Regions from separate parts of the Methylobacterium sp. CM6241 genome, predicted to be linked through region 1. Evidence: predicted binding sites of a transcription regulator. Region 1 holds the regulator's gene; each other region holds the start of a gene.
The links. Region 1 encodes PhoB, which activates phosphate uptake and scavenging genes when phosphate is short. Its sites were predicted from a motif close to TGTCATNNANCTGTCAT; they were not measured.
Positions count from the first base shown of each region.

Region 2: ACYQR9_RS17915 (PhoX family protein) is a predicted target of PhoB. The motif match lies at 4,691-4,707, and genes of this name have one in related genera.
Region 3: ACYQR9_RS09605 (ceramide glucosyltransferase) is a predicted target of PhoB. The motif match lies at 4,676-4,692, and genes of this name have one in related genera.

Region 1 is NZ_CM139246.1:205,738-212,457, reverse strand. Features, by position in the region: gene pstC (phosphate ABC transporter permease subunit PstC) at 1-918, shown strand, start outside; gene pstA (phosphate ABC transporter permease PstA) at 936-1,829, shown strand; gene pstB (phosphate ABC transporter ATP-binding protein PstB) at 1,876-2,694, shown strand; gene phoU (phosphate signaling complex protein PhoU) at 2,781-3,506, shown strand; gene phoB (phosphate regulon transcriptional regulator PhoB) at 3,595-4,296, shown strand; gene ACYQR9_RS00990 (winged helix-turn-helix transcriptional regulator) at 4,768-5,220, opposite strand; gene ACYQR9_RS00985 (MFS transporter) at 5,326-6,543, shown strand; gene ACYQR9_RS00980 (hypothetical protein) at 6,709-6,720, opposite strand, start outside.
Region 2 is NZ_CM139246.1:3,813,050-3,819,769, reverse strand. Features, by position in the region: gene ACYQR9_RS17945 (NCS1 family nucleobase:cation symporter-1) at 171-1,673, shown strand; gene ACYQR9_RS17940 (aspartate/glutamate racemase family protein) at 1,691-2,419, shown strand; gene ACYQR9_RS17935 (hypothetical protein) at 2,519-3,130, shown strand; gene ACYQR9_RS17930 (transcriptional regulator) at 3,123-3,503, shown strand; gene ACYQR9_RS17925 (di-trans,poly-cis-decaprenylcistransferase) at 3,542-4,252, shown strand; gene ACYQR9_RS17920 (hypothetical protein) at 4,425-4,622, opposite strand; gene ACYQR9_RS17915 (PhoX family protein) at 4,756-6,720, shown strand, end outside.
Region 3 is NZ_CM139246.1:2,063,825-2,070,544, forward strand. Features, by position in the region: gene ACYQR9_RS09580 (disulfide bond formation protein B) at 1-128, opposite strand, end outside; gene ACYQR9_RS09585 (YqaA family protein) at 125-706, opposite strand; tRNA gene ACYQR9_RS09590 (tRNA-Leu) at 850-936, shown strand; gene ACYQR9_RS09595 (glutamine amidotransferase-related protein) at 980-1,678, opposite strand; gene eat (ethanolamine permease) at 1,725-3,101, opposite strand; gene ACYQR9_RS09605 (ceramide glucosyltransferase) at 3,446-4,606, opposite strand; gene ACYQR9_RS09610 (histone deacetylase family protein) at 4,803-5,702, shown strand; gene ACYQR9_RS09615 (TetR/AcrR family transcriptional regulator) at 5,709-6,302, opposite strand; gene ACYQR9_RS09620 (efflux RND transporter periplasmic adaptor subunit) at 6,391-6,720, shown strand, end outside.

The DNA of each region.
Region 1 (6,720 bases):
AAGCCGGGCGGCCTCGGCGACCAGCTCTTCCGCGCCGCCTCCTACGCGTCGGCGCTGCTGGTCCTCCTCTTCCTCGCGGGCATCCTCGCCTCGATCGCCTATGGTGGCTGGCCGGCCTTCGCGGAATTCGGCCTCGGCTTCATCACCTCCAGCTCCTGGAACATCGGCCAGGAGCAGTACGGCGCTCTCGTCGCCATCGTCGGCACCCTGGTCTCGGCCGTCCTCGCCCTCCTCATCGGCGTGCCGATCTCCATCGGCATTGCGGTCTACCTCACGCAGCTCTGCCCCGGCTGGGCGCGCAAGCCCGTCTCGATGACGATCGAGCTCCTCGCCTCGGTGCCGAGCATCATCTACGGCATGTGGGGCCTGTTCATCTTCGCGCCGCTCTTCGCCCATTACGTGCAGATGCCGGTCTCGAGCGTAGTGGAGGGCATGCCCATCGTCGGCACGCTGTTCTACGCCCGCGTCCCCTCGGGCGTCGGCATCCTCACCGCCGGCATCATCCTGGCGATCATGATCGTGCCCTTCGTCGCCTCGATCACCCGCGACATGCTCGACCAGATCCCCACCGTGCTGCGCGAGAGCGCCTACGGCATCGGCTGCACCACCTGGGAGGTCGTGCGCCACGTGCTGGTGCCGCAGGCCTCGGTCTCGATCATCGGCGCGGTCATGCTCGGCCTCGGCCGTGCGCTCGGCGAGACCATGGCGGTGACCTTCGTCATCGGTAACGCCAACCGCCTCTCCGGCTCGATCTTCGATCCCGGCTCCACCATCGCCTCGCGCATCGCCAACGAGTTCAACGAGGCCGACGGCCTGCAGCTCAACTCGCTGATGGCGCTCGGCTGCATCCTCTTCATCATCACCTTCATCGTCCTGATCATCGCGCGCCTGCTCGTCCGGCGCGTGAAGGTCGCCTGACCCCGGGAGCCCGAATCATGGACGCCGTCACCACTCTCCCCACAACCGCGGCCCCGGCGCATGTCAGCCGGGTCCGGTCGAGCCGCCGGGTCGCCGACAAGCTCCTCATCGTCGGCAGCACCGTCGCCACGCTGATCGGTATCGTCGTGCTGGGCTCGATCCTGCTCATGCTCATCGTCGAGGGCATGAAGGGCTTCTCGCCGCTGCTCTTCACCGAGCCGACGCCGGGCCCGGGCTCCGAAGGCGGCGGCATCGCCAACGCCATCCTCGGCAGCCTGGTCCTCACCCTCATCGGCATCGTCATCGCGACGCCGGTGGGTGTCATGGCCGGCACCTATCTGGCCGAGTACGGCCGCAACTCGAAGCTCGCCGACGTGATCCGCTTCCTCAACGACATCCTGCTCTCGGCCCCCTCGATCCTCATCGGCCTGTTCGTCTACACGCTGATGGTGCGGCCGATGGGGACCTATTCGGGCTGGGCCGGCGGCGTGGCTCTCGCCATCATCGCCACCCCGGTGATCGTGCGCACCACCGAGGACATGCTGCGCCTCGTGCCCTCGACCCTGCGCGAGGCCGGCGCGGCCCTCGGTGCCCCGCCCTCCATCGTCATCAAGAGCATCACCTGGCGCGGCGCCAGCGCCGGCATCGTCACCGGCATCATCCTGGCGCTCGCCCGCATCGCCGGCGAGACCGCGCCGCTGCTCTTCACCGCGCTCAACAACAACAGCTGGTTCTCGCCCAACCTCATGGGCGGCATCCCCAACCTTCCGGTGATGATCTACCAGTTCGCGCTCTCGCCCTACTCGAACTGGCAGCAGCTCGCCTGGGCCGGCGCCCTCCTCATCACCGCTACGATCCTCGCCCTGTCGATCGTGGCCCGCTTCGTCATCAAGAGCGAGCGGGCGCGCTGATCCCGCGCCCCCGTCCCACCCCGTTTTCGACAAGGACACGCATCCGATGAACGCCGCTCCCGCGATCACGCAGGCCCAGCTGACCGGTCGCCACCAGGCCGACGATCAGGCCCCCATCCGCATCGCCGTGAAGGACCTGAACTTCTATTACGGCTCGTTCCACGGCCTGAAGTCGGTCAACCTCAACTTCCACGACCGCCAGGTCACCGCCCTGATCGGCCCGTCGGGCTGCGGGAAGTCGACCCTGCTGCGGACCTTCAACCGCATCTACAGCCTCTATCCGGAGCAGCGTGCCGAGGGTGAGATCCTCCTCGACGGGCAGAACGTGCTCGATTCGAAGGTCGATCTGAACGAGCTGCGCTCGCGCATCGGCATGGTGTTCCAGAAGCCGACGCCCTTCCCGATGTCGATCTACGACAACGTCGCCTTCGGCTTGCGTCTCTACGAGAAGCTGCCCAAGGCCGATCTCGACGTGCGCGTCGAGGAATCCTTGCGCAAGGCCGCCCTCTGGGACGAGGTGAAGGACAAGCTCAAGCAATCCGGCATGGGTCTCTCCGGCGGTCAGCAGCAGCGTCTCTGCATCGCCCGCACCGTCGCCCAGCGTCCCGAGGTGATCCTGTTCGACGAGCCGACCTCGGCCCTCGACCCGATCTCCACGGGCCGCATCGAGGAGCTGATCGAGCAGCTGCGCTCGGAATTCACGATCGTTATCGTGACCCACAACATGCAGCAGGCCGCGCGCATCTCGCAGTTCACGGCGTTCATGTATCTTGGCGAACTGGTCGAGTTCGGCCCGACGACACGGATCTTCATGAACCCCGAGAAGCGCCAGACCCAGGACTACATCACCGGCCGCTTCGGCTGAGCCCGCCGGGGCCGCGTTCCGCGGCACCGGTCCCGATCCTATGCGATGCGGGCTGCCAGGGGCGGCCTCGGTCGAGGAGTGCGAGCATGCCCAACCACATCGTCAGTTCCTACGACACGGAACTGGAAAACCTGCGCCGCTCGATTTCCGAGATGGGCGGGATCGCCGAGAAGATGATGACCGATTCCGGCAATGCCCTGGTGCGCCGGGACGTGCCCCTGGCCCAGGCTGTCATCGCCGCCGACAAGCGTCTGGACGCGATCCAGCACGAGGTCGAGGAGCGGGCGATCCTGCTCATCGCCAAGCGCCAGCCGCTGTCCATCGACCTGCGCGAGACGGTATCGGCGATCCGCGTCTCGAACGATCTCGAGCGGATCGGCGACCTGTCCAAGAACGTCGCCAAGCGCGTGGTCGCCATCGCCGATCAGATCCAGCCGCAGAAGATCGTCATCGGCGTCCAGCATATGGGCGACCTGGTGCAGGAGCAGCTGAAGGACGTCCTCGACGCCTATGGCAGCCAGGACGTGAAGGCCGCCCTCGACGTCTGGGAGCGCGACGATTCCATCGACGCCCTCTACAACTCGCTCTTCCGCGAGCTGCTGACCTACATGATGGAAGATCCGCGCAACATCTCGTTCTGCACGCATCTCCTGTTCTGCGCCAAGAACATCGAGCGGATCGGCGATCACACCACCAACATCGCCGAGACGATCCATTATCTCGTCACCGGCACGAACGAGCTCGCCGAGCGGGACCGCCCGAAGAACGACGCGTCGAACTACGCTACCGTGTCGATGCCCGCCAGCGCCTGATCGCTGCCCCTGCCGGCCGCTCCAGCACACGCTCGGCGCGGCCGTCGCGTCCATCCGGGACGGTCGCCATCACCCTGAAAACATCCGCATGAACACGCGCATCCTGATCGTCGAGGACGAGGAGGCCCTCACTCTCCTCCTCCGCTACAACCTGGAAGCGGAGGGCTTCGTCGTTGATTCCGCCGCGCGGGGCGACGAGGCCGATCTGCGCCTTCAGGAGCAGGTTCCCGATCTCGTCCTGCTCGATTGGATGATGCCCGGCCTGTCCGGCATCGAGCTGTGCCGCCGCATCCGCGCACGGCGGGAGACCGAGCGGCTGCCGGTGATCATGCTGACGGCGCGGGGCGAGGAGGGCGACCGCATCCGCGGCCTCGGCACCGGCGCCGACGATTACATCGTCAAGCCGTTCTCGGTGCCGGAGCTCCTCGCGCGGGTGCGTGCGCTCCTGCGGCGGGCCAAGCCGACCCATGTGTCGGACCTGCTGGTGGCCGGCAATATCGAACTCGACCGGGTCAGCCACCGCATCCGCCGGCAGGGCCGCGAGATCCATCTCGGGCCCACCGAGTTCAAGCTCCTCGAATTCCTGATGCAGAGCCCCGGCCGCGTGTTCTCGCGCGAGCAGCTGCTCGACGGGGTCTGGGGCCACGACGTCTATATCGACGAGCGCACGGTGGACGTCCATGTGGGCCGCCTGCGCAAGGCGATCAACCGCCCGCGCCAGAGCGACCCGATCCGCACCGTGCGCGGCTCCGGCTATTCCTTCGACGAGATGTTCTCCACGGACGAGTGAGGCCACGGCCGGCTTCGCGCCGCTCAGTCCGGAAAGAGCGTCCCCATCGTGACGATGGCGGGTCGCCTTGCCTCCGGGCGATCCTCGCGAACCGATGCCATTCCGGCCGCCACGAGATAGCGCGTTCGATCTCGGACGTCTGTCCGTTCCGGCATGTGCTCGCCCCGGGGGGCTCAGGCATTCACCCATCTGGCGGGCAGCCTGAGTCCCCCTCTTTTTACAGGGGACGGGTGGCGGGCGCGCCTGTCGAATCTTCCTGGATAGAGGGAACAGCCATTGGGCAGATGTCTGAATCCGTCAGCCCTGGGGGCGGAAATCCGACGTTTGGTGCCCGCTGCCGGGCCCACTTTCGGCCCAACGTCGACGGATCCAGCGGCCGCCGCCATCCGCTGAGAGCGGACATTGATCATGGGCGGAAACGACCGCTCCGCTATGCGGTTTATCCGCTTTCGACGTCGCTACGTCACCTTGTCAGGTGACGTCTGGCTTCAACACCCGCGTGTCATACCAACCGAGACGACGGTCATCGGCGGATCGCAAGGTGAGTTGAGCGACCGGAGCCCCGACTTCACGATCGACCAAGCGAGACCGGCGATCGGTCGGCCCATAGAGATGAGCCTCCCCCCATTGTCGAAGCGCGACGATGACGAGGAACAGGCCGCGCCCCTTCTCGGTCAGGACGTATTCCCGGTAGGCGGTCCCGTCCGAGGCGGGCGCCGTCTCCAGAATTCCCCGTTCGGTCAGGTCGCAAAGGCGGGTCGCCAGCATACCCTTGGCGATGCCGAGACCATTCTGGAACTCACTGAAGCGCCGAACACCGTCGAAAGCATCGCGGATGATGAGGAGCGACCACCAGTCGCCAATGACATCGAGCGCGCGCGCAACCGGGCACCCGGCGTTCCAGAGGCTGACGCGCTTTGCCACGAAGGTACGCTCCCGTTCCAAACTGGTCTCAATTTAGAACTGGAATGGGCCGGGTACAAGTGGTCTCAAGATGAAACCAGATTGGGTTTCATCGACAGGACCGCCATGCCGCACGGAAGAGATGAGCGAACCTCTACCGAGCCGGAGGGGGCATTGCCCAGGACGACGATCCTGATTTTCGCCGTCGCCGCCGGCTTAAGCGTCGCGAACATCTACTGCGCCCAGCCCCTGCTCGATGCGATGGCGCAGGAGTTCGGCATCTCGCCTGCCGCGATCGGGCTCGTGGTGACCCTGACCCAGGTCGGCTATGGGCTGGGCTTGATCTTCATCGTGCCGCTCGGCGATCTCATCGACCGCCGTCGCCTCATCCTCGGCCAGGGGCTTCTGTCGGTGCTCGCGCTGGTGGCAGTGGCCACGGCCAAGTCCGGAGCGATCCTGTTCGCCGGCATGGCGGCGGTTGGGTTGCTCGCCGTCGTGGTTCAGGTCCTGGTCGCATTCGCCGCGACGCTCGCGACACCGACCGAACGAGGTCGGGTGGTCGGTACAGTCACGAGCGGCATCGTGATCGGCATCCTGGCGGCGCGCTTCGCGGCCGGGATACTGGCCGATATCGGTGGCTGGCGAGCGGTCTATCTGGTCTCCGCGATCCTGTCGCTCGCCCTCGTCGGCCTGCTCGTGCGCGTCCTGCCACGGCATCGGATCCCGGCCGGAACCGGCAGCTACGTCGCTGCACTTCGCTCGGTCCCCATCCTGTTCCTCAGCGAGCCGGTCTTGATGGTTCGGGGTGTTCTCGCGCTTCTGATCTTTGCGTCGTTCAGCACATTCTGGACCGCTCTGGTGCTGCCGCTCAGTGCGCCGCCCTTCTCCTACTCCCATACCTGGATTGGCCTGTTCGGCCTCGTAGGCCTGGCGGGAGCGATGGCCGCGACGGGGGCCGGGCGGCTCGCGGACCGGGGCCATGGTCAATGGACGACAGGAGCCACTCTCGTGCTTCTGCTCGTATCGTGGGCGCCGATTGCGCTACTACCGGTATCAATTCCGGCCCTGATCTTTGGCGTCGTCCTGCTCGATCTCGCCGTGCAGGCCGTTCATGTCACGAACCAGAGCCTCATCGTCTCCCTGCGTCCCGAAGCCAGCAGCAGGCTCATCGGCGGCTACATGGTGTTCTATTCAGTGGGCAGCGCCCTCGGCGCCGCTGCTGCGACGTCCATCTATGCCCGGGCTGGCTGGCCCGGTGTCTCGGCGCTCGGAGCGACGTTCAGCGCTGCGGCCCTGCTCGTGTGGCTGTTCACCTTGCGCGCGGTGCGGACATGTCGAACGTAACTCGGTGATCCAACCGGAACGGCAGCTCCATCCTCGAGCTTCGCGGAGAACGGCCGATCCGCTCACCACCCATCTCGGACACCCAGGGCGGGTACCAACCGTCAGAGTTTGACGACGACAGGGCGCGGGTAACGGAGGAGGGCGCTGGCTGCCGTCGATGCCGGTTCAGCGGTCGAA
Region 2 (6,720 bases), 1.5 Mb from region 1:
GTGTCTTGTCAATCGACCACGGGCAAAGCACCGTCGTTTATCCGGTGCATACGGCGTCCTGCGAACGAGAAGCCGAAGAGTCGGGGGTACTGTCAAGCTGGCACACGCCCTGCTTGAGCGAGCGCCGGTAGGACATGGGCTTCGGCCCTCACACGAAGGGGGACGAACTCATGTCACATAGCGCCTCGATCACCGAGCCGGCCGCGTCCGGAGGTGCCGTTCCCAATTCCCATGCGGATGTGGTGATCAAACCCGGCTACGACGACCGCCTCACCAACGAGGATCTGGCCCCGCTCAGGAAACAGAGCTGGGGTACCTACAACTTTTTCGCTTTCTGGATGTCGGACGTCCACAGCGTCGGCGGCTACATCACGGCGGGCAGCCTGTTCTCCCTCGGCCTCGTGAGCTGGCAGGTGCTGGTCTCGCTGCTCGTCGGCATCCTCATCGTGCAATTCTTCTGCAACCTCGTGGCCAAGCCAAGCCAGGTCACGGGCACGCCCTATCCGGTGATCTGCCGGGCCTCCTTCGGCGTGAAGGGCGCCAACATCCCCGCCATCATCCGGGGCCTCATCGCGGTCGCCTGGTACGGCATCCAGACCTACCTCGCCTCCAGCGCCTTCATGATCGTCGCCTTGCGCTTCTATCCAGAGCTGAAACCCTATGCCGACGTGACCCAGTTCGGCTTCGCCGGCCTGTCGAGCCTCGGCTGGGCGGCCTTCATGGCCCTTTGGGTGATCCAGGCCCTCGTGTTCTGGCGCGGCATGGAGGCGATCCGCAAATTCATCGATTGGGCCGGCCCCGCCGTCTACGTCGTGATGATCGCCCTGGCGGTCTACCTCGTGGCCAAGGCCGGCGTCGCGAATGTCGGCCTCACCCTCGGCGAGGTGAAGTACCGGGGCTGGGACGCCCTGCCGGTGATGCTCAATGCGGTCGCCCTGGTCGTCTCGTACTTCTCCGGGCCGATGCTGAATTTCGGTGACTTCTCACGCTACGGGAAGTCATTTCCCGCGGTGAAGGCCGGTAATTTCTGGGGCCTGCCGGTGAACTTCATCGGTTTCTCGCTGCTCACCGTCATCACCACCTCTTCGACCTTGCCGGTCTTCGGCCACCTCATCATCGATCCGGTGGAGACGGTGAGTAAGATCGACAACACCTACGCGGTGGTGCTCGGCGCCTTCACCTTCATGACGGCGACGATCGGCATCAACATCGTGGCGAACTTCGTCTCCCCGGCCTTCGATTTCTCGAACGTGGCTCCGCAGCATATCAGCTGGCGCATGGGCGGGATGATCGCGGCCGTGGCCTCGATCTTCATCACTCCGTGGAACCTCTACAACAACCCGGCCGTGATCCATTACACGCTCGACATCCTCGGCGCGTTCATCGGTCCGCTCTTCGGCATCCTGATCGCCGACTTCTTCATCGTGCGGAAGCAGCATGTCGTGGTGGACGACCTCTACACGATGAGCCCGACCGGAACTTACTGGTACGATGGCGGATACAATCGCGCCGCGATCTACAGCGTCATTCCCTCCGCCCTGGTGCCGGTGCTCTGCGCCGTCATTCCGGCCCTGGGAAGCGTGGCGAATTTCAGCTGGTTCATCGGCGTGGCCCTGGGCTTCTCGATCTATGTCGTCCTGATGCGTAAGAGGGCCGCCGCGGCCAAGGCCTGACCGGAGACCGATTCCCTTTGCGCATCCTGCTGATCAACCCCAACACGACCGAATCCGTCACCGACCTGGTCGCCGCGCATGCGCGGCGAGTGGCGGGCGACGCCGTCGAGATCGTGGCGGTCACCGGGCGCTTCGGTGCCCGCTACATCACCAGCCGGGCCGCGTCGGCGATCGCGGCCCATGCCGCCCTCGACGCGCTGGCCGAGCACGCCGAGGGTTGCGACGCGGTCTACCTCGCCTGTTTCGGAGATCCGGGGCTCGGAGGCCTGCGCGAGATATCCCCGCTGCCGGTGGTCGGCATGGCCGAGGCCTCGTGCCTCGCCGCCACGGCGCGGGGAGGGCGCTTCGCCATCGTCACCGGGGGCGCCCTGTGGGGACCGATGCTGGAGGAGTTCGTGGCGGGCATCGGCCTCTCCGACAAGCTCGCCGCCATCCGCACCATCGCCCCCACGGGAGACCGCATCGCACGGGCCCCCGAGGCGGCCCTGGCGGATTTGGCCGCCGCCTGCACCACCTGCGCCATCCGCGACGGGGCGGATGTGGTGATCCTCGGCGGAGCGGCGCTGGCCGGCCTCGCCGAACGCATCCAGCCGCATGTGCCGGTGCCCGTCCTATGCTCGGTGGAAGTAGGGACCCGTGCGGTCCTCGCCGCCGCGATCTGCGGCTTGCCGCCGGGCCAGCCGGCGCCGTCCATCGAGAGCATCGGCCTGTCGCCGGCCCTGGCCGAGCGGCTGGCACAGGAGTGACAGAGCTCCGCACCCGCTGATTCCACGTGCCTGACGGCACTTGCGGACAGGCGCAGGATCAGCTTACTTTGCGATACAAAGTTGATCCGGGAGCATCGGATGTCCGATCTCGATAGAGCCCTCGCCGATATCGTGGCGATCCGCACGCAACTCGCCCGCGGCGACGCCTTCTGCGGGTTCGGACCCTCCGCCATCGCGGCCACGGGCGTCCTCGCCCTCGGCACCACCCTGGCGCAGCATGTCTGGCTCGGCGACCCGACCGGTCAGCCGCTACTGTTCCTAGGCGGCTGGATCGTCACCGCCCTGGCCTCCGCCGGCCTGATCGGCGCCGAGATGCGAGCCCGTTCGCGTCGCGACCATGCGGGGCTCACCGACACGGCGATCGTGAACGCGCTGGAGCAGTTCCTGCCCGCCGGCGCGGCGGGCGCCTGCCTCGCCCTGGTCCTGGTACAGGTTTCGCCGGAATCCCTGTGGATGCTGCCGGGGCTGTGGCAGATGCTGGTGAGCCTCGGGCTCTTCGCCTCGGTGCGGTCCCTTCCGAAAGGCATCGCGCTGCCCGGCGCCTGGTACATGGTGGCGGGCCTCGCCGTGCTCATGCTGGCGAGCGCCGACCGCGTCCTCTCACCCTGGACCATGGGACTGCCTTTCGCCGTCGGCCAGTTTCTGATGGCCATGATCCTCTACCGCGCCCGGGAGGACAGTGATGCGTGATGCTCCCTTCGCGTATGACGGCCTCGACCGGGTCATTCACGAGAAGGCCCGGCTCGGCCTCCTCACCTCGCTGATGGCGGCTCCGAAGGGGCTGGCCTTCGGCGACCTTAAGCAACTCTGCGGCCTCACCGACGGTAATCTCAACCGTCACCTCCAAGTGTTGCAGGAGGCTGGCTTCGTCGAGATCAGGAAAGGGCAGGGCAAGAGCCATGGTGGCACCCGACCTCTGACGACCTGCCATCTGACGCCGACCGGCCGGACTCGCTTCCTCGATTACCTCGCCGTCCTCGAACAGGTGGTGCGGGACGCCGCCAAGGCCGCCGAGATGGCGGCCGAGAGCGCGGGCCTCCCCCTCGTCGCGCGTCCGGCCTGACGCCTGGGCTCCGTCTTTTTTTGCCAAGGAACTCTGCGATGCAAAGCGAACAGACGCCCGGACTGCATGTTGGCATCATCATGGATGGCAACGGACGCTGGGCCTCGGGGCGCGGACTGCCCCGCGCGCTCGGTCACAAGGAAGGCGTCGAGGCGATCCGCCGGGTCGTGGAGGCGGCGCCGAAACAAGCCATCGGCACCCTCACCCTTTATGCCTTCTCTTGCGACAACTGGAGACGTCCGGAGGCGGAGGTCTCCGCCCTGATGGGGCTGCTCCGGCTCTACCTGCGCAACGAGATCGCCCGTTTGGTCGAAAGCGGCGTACGTCTCAGCGTGATCGGCCGGCGAGACCGCTTGCCCGAGGGACTCGCCGTCGCCATCGGCCGAGCCGAGGCCGTAACACTCGAGGGGAAAGCCCTGCATCTGCGGATCGCCGTCGATTACTCCGCCCGCGATGCCATTCTCGCCGCCGCGCTCGCCAGCGCCAGCAATCCCGGGATGACCCGCACCACCTTCTCGACCCTGGTGACGGGCGATGCCTGTGTCCCCGAGGTCGATCTCGTGATCCGCACCAGCGGCGAGCAGCGGCTTTCCGATTTCCTGCTCTGGGAGAGCGCCTACGCCGAACTTCACTTCACCCGCCGCCATTGGCCTGATTTCGATGCCGGAGACCTCGAAGAAGCTCTCGCCGCCTACCGCAATCGCGACCGCCGCTTCGGAGGGCTGGCTACCGGGTCCGTGGCGGCCTGAAAAGCTGAGCCGACGATTGGCGAGGCAGGAGGCTGAAGGGTCGGGTCAAAGACTACCCTCTCACCCTTCGGCAGGCTGTTTTCCTTGCGATATGATGGTTCGGTCGGCTTGAGCCAGGCATAGCTTCGTCGGCGAGCAGACGGCTCCCTCGACCTTTAGGGCTGCGCTGCCCTCAGACGAAAAAGAGGAAGGCTCCGAAGCTCGCGAGGAAGCCCGCAAGAGACACCGCCGAGAGAGCAAGAAATTTGGAGGATGCCGTCGATCCGTCGTCGGCTCCGTCCTCGATGGGCGAGAAGGCACGACCCGCAGCCTGCGACGCGCGGATGAGATCGTCGTGGCGCACCATTCTCAAGGCTGCAGACGGCGCCATGTCGCTCTCCGACCGATCGGTTCTATGTGCGGAAACGCACAAACCAGAGATTGGTTCCCGACCCGACCCGTCATCGCCCCGCCATGTCCGGCTCCTAGGAATCCGTCACCTAAGTCACAGGACGAGTTCCACCATGACCGAGCCGCTGCGCACCCGCTCGCAGGCCGCCGAAGACGGCGAGGATGCAGGCACGAATACGAGCGGCAACGCCACGTTCGGCGATGTGGTCGCCGCGCGGTTCGACCGGCGCGACCTCCTGCGCGGTCTCCTCGGGGTCGGCGCCATCGCGGCGGTGGTGACGCCCCGCGCGCTCGCCGCCGCCCCGGCTGCGGCGGCGCAGGGACGGGCGACGCCGTTCCCGTTCAAGGAAATCGAAGCGGGTTCGGACACCCACCATCACGTTGCCGAGGGGCACGATGCCGACATCCTGATCCGCTGGGGCGATCCGGTCCTGCCTGGCGCGCCTGCTTTCGATCCGCGGAACCAGTCGGCGGAGGCCCAGGCCCGGCAGTTCGGCTACAACAACGACTTCGTCGGTTATTTCCCGATGCCCGGCGCCGCCGATCCGGCGGCGCACGGACTTCTCGTGGTCAATCACGAATACACCAACGAGGAGTTGATGTTCCCCGGCCTCGGCCGCCAGGATATCAAGACCGTCGCGTTCAAGGGCATGAACCGCGAGCTCGTCGATATCGAGATGGCCGCCCATGGCGGATCGGTGATCGAGGTGAAGCGAACGGACGGCAAATGGGCCGTGGTGCCGAACTCGCCTCACGCCCGGCGCATCACCGCGGAGACGGTGATGACTTTGTCCGGTCCCGCCGCAGGCTCCGACCGGCTGAAGACGACGGCCGATCCTGTGGGCCGTACGGTGAAGGGGATGATCAACAACTGCGCCGGCGGAACCACCCCCTGGGGGACGTGGCTCACCTGCGAGGAGAACATCAACTACTACTTCTCAGGCACACTCGCCGAGGGCTCGGGGGAGGCGGCCAATCACAAGCGCTTGGGCCTACCCGGCAACGCCTATGCCTGGGGCCGCTTCCATGAGCGGTTCGACCTGTCCAAAGAGCCGAACGAGCCGAACCGCTTCGGCTGGGTCGTGGAGATCGACCCGTTCGATCCCGCCTCCGTCCCGACGAAGCGCACCGCCATGGGCCGGTTCAAGCACGAAGGCGCCGCCGGCATCGTCTCGAAGAGCGGCCGCTACGTGGTCTACCAGGGCGACGATGAGCGTTTCGACTACGTCTACAAGTTCGTGACGGACGCGGCCGTAAATCTCGCCGACCGGCGGGCCAACCGCGATATCCTGGATTCCGGCACGCTCCACGTCGCCCGGTTCGATGCCGACGGACGCGGCGCCTGGATGCCGCTGGTCTTCGGACAAGGCCCCCTGACGACGGAGAACGGGTTCCGCTCCCAGGCCGACGTGGTCATCGAGGCACGGCGTGCCGCCGACCTCCTCGGCGCCACCAAGATGGATCGCCCGGAAGACGTCGAGGCCAATCCGAAGACCGGCAAGGTCTATGTCATGCTCACCAACAACGTGAAACGCAAACCCGACGAGGTGAACGCCGCCAATCCGAGGCCCGACAACCGCTTCGGCCACATCGTGGAGCTGACCCCCGACGAGGGCGACCATGCGGCACCGGGCTTCGCCTGGGAGATCCTCGTCAAATGCGGCGATCCCTCCATCGCTACGGTCGGCGCCACCTTCTCCTCCGCGACGACGAAGGACGGCTGGTTCGGCATGCCGGACAATTGCTCGGTCGACGGACAGGGTCGGCTCTGGGTCGCCACCGACGGGAACTCGCCATCGAAGACGGGCCGGAACGACGGAATCTGGGCCATGGAGACGGACGGGCAGGGACGGGGCACCGGCAAGCACTTCTTCCGGGTGCCCAACGGCGCGGAGATGTGCGGCCCCTACTTCACACCGGACGACACCACGTTCTTCGTCGCCGTCCAGCATCCCGGCGAGGCCGACGAGGAGGATCCGAAGGCCGCCCCCGCCACGTTCGAGGCACCCTCGACCCGGTGGCCGGATTTCGACGATGCGATGCCGCCCCGCCCGGCCATCGTCGCCATCACGAAGCGC
Region 3 (6,720 bases), 1.9 Mb from region 1:
CAGAGCTTGCACGGCACGTAGCCGAGAACCCACTGAAAATAGAACGCGCCGGCAATCGCCAGGACAGACCCGATCAGGACCGCCAGCGCGGCCCGGCGAAGACGGAGAAGGGTGGAGTAATCGATCACAGCAGCACCTTGAACAGGACGAAGCCGAGGATGATGACGGCCACCGTGATGGCCGCGACGACGTTCAGATGCCGGTCGAGGACGGCGCGAATGGATACGCCGTAGCGCTTCAGAAGCCCAGCGAGGAGAAAGAAGCGCGCGCCTCGTGTGATGAGCGAGAGCAGGACGAACCAGAACAGGTCGTAATGGGCGAAGCCCGACGTGATGGTCACCAGCTTGAACGGGATCGGTGTCAGGCCCTTCAGCAGGATCACCCAGTGACCGTACTGAGCGTAGGAAGCCTGAAAGCTCGCCGCCTTCTCGTTCAACCCATAGAGCGAGAACAGCCAGACCCCGATGGAATCGTAGAGCAGCGCGCCGATGGCGTAGCCGAGCAGCCCGCCGGCCACCGACGACAGGGTGGTGATCGTCGCGTAGAACCAGACCTTGTCGGGCCGGCTCACCGCCATCGGCACCAGCATCACGTCGGGGGGGACCGGAAAGAACGAGCTCTCCGAGAACGCCACCGCACCGAGCGCGTAGGGGGCCGATGGCTTGCCCGCGAGCGCGAGTATCCACTCGTAAAGGCGGCGGATCATGAAGAGCTTCTATCCGATAGGGGAGGGCGCGAGGCCCTTTGAGCACAACCCGGCCGGACTTGCGAGCGGGAACCACCGCGGCGCGGTCTCGCTGTAAAACCCCTCTGGCCGTCGGCGCGATCCTGTGCCATGAGGCGGATGTTGCGGGCGTGGTGGAACTGGTAGACGCGCCGGACTCAAAATCCGGTTCTGGTGACAGAGTGTCGGTTCGATTCCGACCGCCCGCACCAATCGTCCTGGCAACGCGGCTCGTGAGCCAGCCCCGGACGGTGATTATCTCGATTGCAGGAAGCGGCGGATCCAGCCGCCCACGCGGGGAGCATCGCTTTCGCCGCGCAGTGACGAAACGGCTGCTGCCTGGAACGCCTCGTCATGAGGCACAGCGGGTCGGTGTCCTGCAATGAGGGCCGTGGCGTACTCGCTCTCGAATTCCGGGTGGACCTGGAACGAGATCGCCCGGTGTTGCGGGTAAGACAGGATGCCGTAGGGCGTGAAGGCGTTGCCGCCGAGGATGCGGGCATCCGCCGGAGGAACGACGACCTGATCCTGATGGATCGCCGGCACAGAGATGCGGGTCGCGTCGTCCATCCAGTCCGCCCGTTCGAACAGGTCATAGGTGTGGAGGCCGATGCCCCATCCCTTGGCCGATTTCTCCACCGTGCCGCCGAATGCCGCCGCCAGGATCTGGTGCCCGAAACAGAGGCCGACCAGCTTGGCGCGCCCATCGACGTCGCGCAGGAAGCTCTTCAGCGGCGCGATCCACGGCAGGTCGTCATAGACGCCCGCCGCCGATCCCGTCACGACGAACGCGTCGAACGCCTCGGGGGCGGTGGGAAACCGTCCCTCCGCCACCGGAAAGATCGTGACATCAGCGGGGTCGCCGAGGAGCCTCTCCACCATGCGGCCGTAGGACGGGTAGGATTCGGCCAGGCGAGCGGGCGGTGCGCCCGCCTCGATGATACCAATTTTCATCGCTGCCTTATGGCCAAGCCCCGCGCGTGATGCGAGCCCCAGCCCCTCAGATAGCCGGATCGAGCGTCGGGGCGGGAACGGTTGCGACCGGCTTTGCCAGGAAATGCGAGGCGGAAACGGCCACGACCATCACGGCCAGGAAGATCGCGAAGATCACTGGATTGAAGATGACCAGAGCGATGAAGCAGATGCCGGCCATGGCCAGGGCGAAGGCGGGGGCGATGGGGAAGAACGGTGCCCGGTAGGGACGTGCGAGGTCGGGCTCGCTGCGGCGCAGCTTGAACAGGGCCGCCATGCTCATGCCGTACATCACCAGCGCGCCGAACACCGCCATGGTCACGATGCTCGCGGTGAGGGACTGGCCCGCGATCTCGATGAGGTTGTCGCTGTAGATGGCGGCGATGCCGACGAGGCCGCCGGCCACCGTCGCCACATGCGGGGTCTGGAAGCGCGGATGCACCTTGGCAAGGAAACCGGGCAGGTAGCCGGCGCGGCCGAGGGCGAAGATCTGGCGCGAATAGCCCATGATGATGCCGTGGAACGACGCCACGAGGCCGAACAGGCCGAGCCAGACCAGCATGTGCAGCCAGCCGCTCGACTCGCCGACCACCGTCTTCATCGCCTGGGGCAGCGGGTCGTTGAGGTTGCTCAGGGTGCGCCAGTCGCCCGAGCCGCCGGCGAAGATCATGACGCCGAAGGCGAGGACGGTGAGCGTCAGCACGCCGGTGATGTAGGCGATGGGGATCGTGCGCTTGGGGTCCTTGGCCTCTTCCGCCGCCATGGCGACGCCTTCGATGGCGAGGAAGAACCAGATGGCGAAGGGAATGGCCGCGAACATGCCGCCGATCGCGGCGAAGCTGAATGTGGATTCGCCGGCCCAGCCATGGGCGGCGAAATTGGTGAAGCTGAAGGCGGGGGCGACGACGCCCATGAACACCAGCAACTCACCCACCGCCAGGATGGTCACGAACAGCTCGAACGTGGCGGCGATCTGAACGCCGACGATGTTGAGGGTCATGAAGATCAGGTAGGCGCCGAGCGCCGCGTGTTTCGGGTCGAGGCCCGGAAACTGGACGTTGAGATAGGCGCCGATGGCGAGCGCGATGGCGGGCGGCGCGAAGACGAATTCGATCAACGTCGCGTAGCCGGCGATGCAGCCGCCGATGGGGCCGAAGGCGCGCCGGCTATAGGCGAAGGGGCCGCCGGCCTGCGGAATGGCCGTGGTGAGTTCGGTGAAGCTGAAGATGAAGGCGACGTACATCGCCGCGATGAAGGTCGTGGTCACCAGGAAGCCGAGCGTGCCGGCGCTGGCCCAGCCATAGCTCCAGCCGAAATACTCGCCCGAGATCACGAGTCCGACGGCGATGCCCCAGAGATGGAACGCGTTCAGGCCCTTATGCAGGCCGGTGGATTCGCTTTGCATGGTGGGTTCCCGTCATCGGCGAAGGCTGCCGTCGGGGAATGGCCAAGCAAGAGTTTTGCCGTACGAGAAAGAGGGCGTGCGAAGCCCGTATCCGGTCAAAGCTCGGAACTCAGGTGAGAGCGCGAGGGTGTGACATTCGTGGACATATCTCCGTCATCCCGGGTCGCCGACGGCGAGCCCGGAATCCAGAACCACCGAGGCTGCCATGTCGAGCACAGGTTGCGGCTCTGGATTCCGCGCTCCGCTCCGCGGACCCGGAATGACGGTGAGGGGACAAAACCCCGGAGGCCGTATCGAATAAGTCTGTGCCTTAAAGCCGGGTTCGTAGCTTGGCGTATCGGCAGTCAGGCCGCGGTGGCGCGGGTGCGCAGGCGCGGCGTCTCCTTGGGGCGGATGTCCATGGCGTTGCCGCGCCAGACGATGGCGCTCTGCATCCAGGCGCTCACCCACATGATGGGGAGGATGGCGTCGCGAAGCAGGAAGGCGAGGAAGAGCCGGGGCGAGCGGTGCCACCCGGCGCGGGCCGCGAGCGCGTATTCGGCGCCGTACCAGAGCATGGCCATGGCGACGACGCCGATCAGGACTGGAACGCTGGGAACGCAGAGGGCCGCGATCGCGAAGGGCAGCACCGTGCCGGAGCCGATCTCGGGCGCGAAGAAGTGCGGGAAGGTGACCCGGCGCAGGCGCGCCCAGCGGACCTGTCGCGACCAGACCTCGCGAAACGCGCGGGTGCCCAGGGGCTGGTCGAAGGGCGAGGCCACGAGGTGGACCCGCTTGCCGGCCGCGCGAACGAGCTTCGTCGCCGCCGCATCCTCGGCGATTTCGGCGGCGAGCGCCCGGATGCCGCCATGCCCGTCCAGGAAGGGCTTGTGCCAGAGCATGCTCTTGCCCTGCGCGAAGCCGAGGCCGAGGCTCTCTCCGGTATATTGCCAGCGTGCCTGGAGCGTATTGAGGAAGGCGCATTCCAGTTCGGCGAAGAAACCGTGCGGCCGTGCGCCGATGGGCGTGGAGCAGACGAGGCCCGTCTCGGGCCGCCACGAGGCCTGCAGCCGCTGCAGGTAGTCCGGCGGCATCAGGACGTTGGAATCGGCCAGCACCACCCATTCGTGGCGGGCCGCCTCCCAGCCCCGCACGCAATTGTTGAGTTTGGGATTGTCGCTGATCCGCTCGTCGCCGACGATGAGCCGCGCCGGCACCGTGGGATGGGACGCCATCAGGCGGTGCAGGAGTGGGACGATGGGATCACGGCCGTCGGCGACGCAGAAGATCAGCTCGTAATCCGGGTGGTCGAGATGGAAGCCGCGCTCGAGCATCTCCTCGCTGAACGCTTCGAGGCCGCAGACCGGGCGCACGAGCGAAATGGGCGCGGCGCTGGGAAAGCTCGGGGTCCCGCGATTCCGGCCGATGCGCCATGCGGCGATGGCGATGCTGAGAAGATTGACCGAGGTCAGTGCGGCACAGAGCGAGAGCGCGACGATCGCGCCGGTCTCGATACTGCCGAACATGCTGCGCTCCCTCCGTGCCTCCGCCACCTGACGGAACCAGCCCCTGCCCAAGGCCGTAACAGACGGGCTATTTCAGTCGTATGACAGCGGCGCGGCCCCGATCTGCCGCCCGCCAGAGGGAAGGCTAGGGCGTGAGCGAGACGAGACCCTTGGCCGTTCGCGGAACTGCCGTTCGGCCCGGTCGGTTCGACCCGGCATGACCCCGCCCATCGTCGTCCACCCCGCCTATCAGGCCGTCCTGCCGGAGGGGCATCGCTTTCCGATGCGGAAATATGGCCGTCTCGCCGAAACGCTCGCGGCGCTCGGCCTCGCCCCCGCCGGTTTCGTCAGACCGGAGCCGGCCGACGCGGACATGCTGAAGCGCGCGCATCGATCGGATTACGTCGATGCCGTCCTGTCCTGTACGGTCTCGCGGGAGATCGAGCGCGAGATCGGCCTTCCGGTGGATGAGAGCGTCGTGGCCCGCTCGTGTGCCTCGGCCGGCGGCACCCTCGCGGCGGCGCGGCTCGCGCTGGAGCATGGTCTTGCCGGCAGCGCCGCCGGCGGAAGCCACCATGCGCGGCGGGAGACCGGCGCGGGTTTCTGCGTGTTCAACGACGTCGCCGTCGCCGCCCTGGCGCTTCAGGACGAGGGCGCGATCCGCCGGGCGCTGGTGGTGGATTGCGACGTGCATCAGGGCGATGGCACCGCCGATTGCCTCGCCGGCTCACCGGACCTGTTCACGTTCTCGGTCCATGCGGAGAAGAACTACCCGACGCGCAAGATCCCCGGCGACCTCGATCTGGGCTTGGTCGATGGCGTCGACGACGCGGCCTACGCGGCCGTTCTGGCGGCGCATTTGCCGGGCCTGCTCGACGGCCTCTTGCCGGACATCGTGTTCTACAATGCCGGGGTCGATCCACACATGGACGACCGGCTCGGGCGACTGGCCCTCACCGATGCGGGCCTCGCCGCACGGGATCGCTACGTCATCGGAGAGGCGCGACGGCGTCGCATTCCCCTCGTGGCGGTGATCGGCGGCGGCTATGCCACCGATATCGACGCCTTGGCCGCCCGCCACGCCATCGTCTTCCAGGCCATGGCCGCCCTCGCGTGAAGCCGCTCAGGGCGTCCCGCACGCATCCGGCGGGATCTCGCCCTCGGTCACGCAGCGCGCCACCTTTTCGAGGCCGTCGAAGAGCCGTTCGAGCTGCGCGCCCTCCATGGAATGGAAGCCCAGCGTCCGGGTGATCAGCAACCCCAGTGTCGAGAACACCAAAGCTGCGCCGATCCCCGGACAGGTCTCGATCTTCTCGAGACCGGCGAGCCGTTCGCGGAGGAACGCGTTGAAGCCGGCGAATGCCTCGGGATTCTCTGCCGAGGCCAGCAGGAAGGCCCGCGGGAACCCCTCTTCCTCAGCGTAGACCTGCCTCGCATGGGCGATCAGCGCGAGGGGGAGGGCCGAGGGACCCGGAACCTGCTCCGCTTCGAGCCGGGCAATGCCTTCCTTGACCTCCTTCAGCTTGCGCTCGGCCATGGCCGTGATGAGCGCTTCCTTCGAGGAGAAGTGGTGGAGGACCCCGCCCTTGCTCAGGCCCGCCTCTGCCGCGACCGCGTCGATCGTCAAGGTGCGCGTACCCGCACGACGGATCAGGCTCTCGGCCGCATCGAGGATGATGCTCGCCCGGTCCTCGCGCCGTGTGCGCGGCTTTGCCATGTCATTGCCTTTTAGAAACCGTCTGGACGGTCGGTAAGATACCCGATAGAGAAGCGGTTCGATAGAGCTTATCCGGAATGGGGTCGTGGTGTCTGGTCTGACCAAGTCCATTCGACGAATCCGTGGCGCGGGGGCGGTCATCCTCCTCGGCCTTGCGGTCTCGGCCTCGCTTCCGGCTTCTGCCAAGGAGGCGGAGGACGTCTCCGCTGCCGGCGCGGCCAAGCAGAGCCTCGCCATCGTCCGGACGGCGAAGGCCGAGCGCAGCACCATCTCGGCCGATCTCGTCTTCACGGGCGACATCCAGGCCCAGTCGCAGGTCAACGTGGCGTTCCGCAACAACGGCAAGATCGCCACGCGACTGGTGGAGGTCGGCGATCACGTCACCGCCGATCAGGTCCTGGCCAAGCTCGATCCGCAG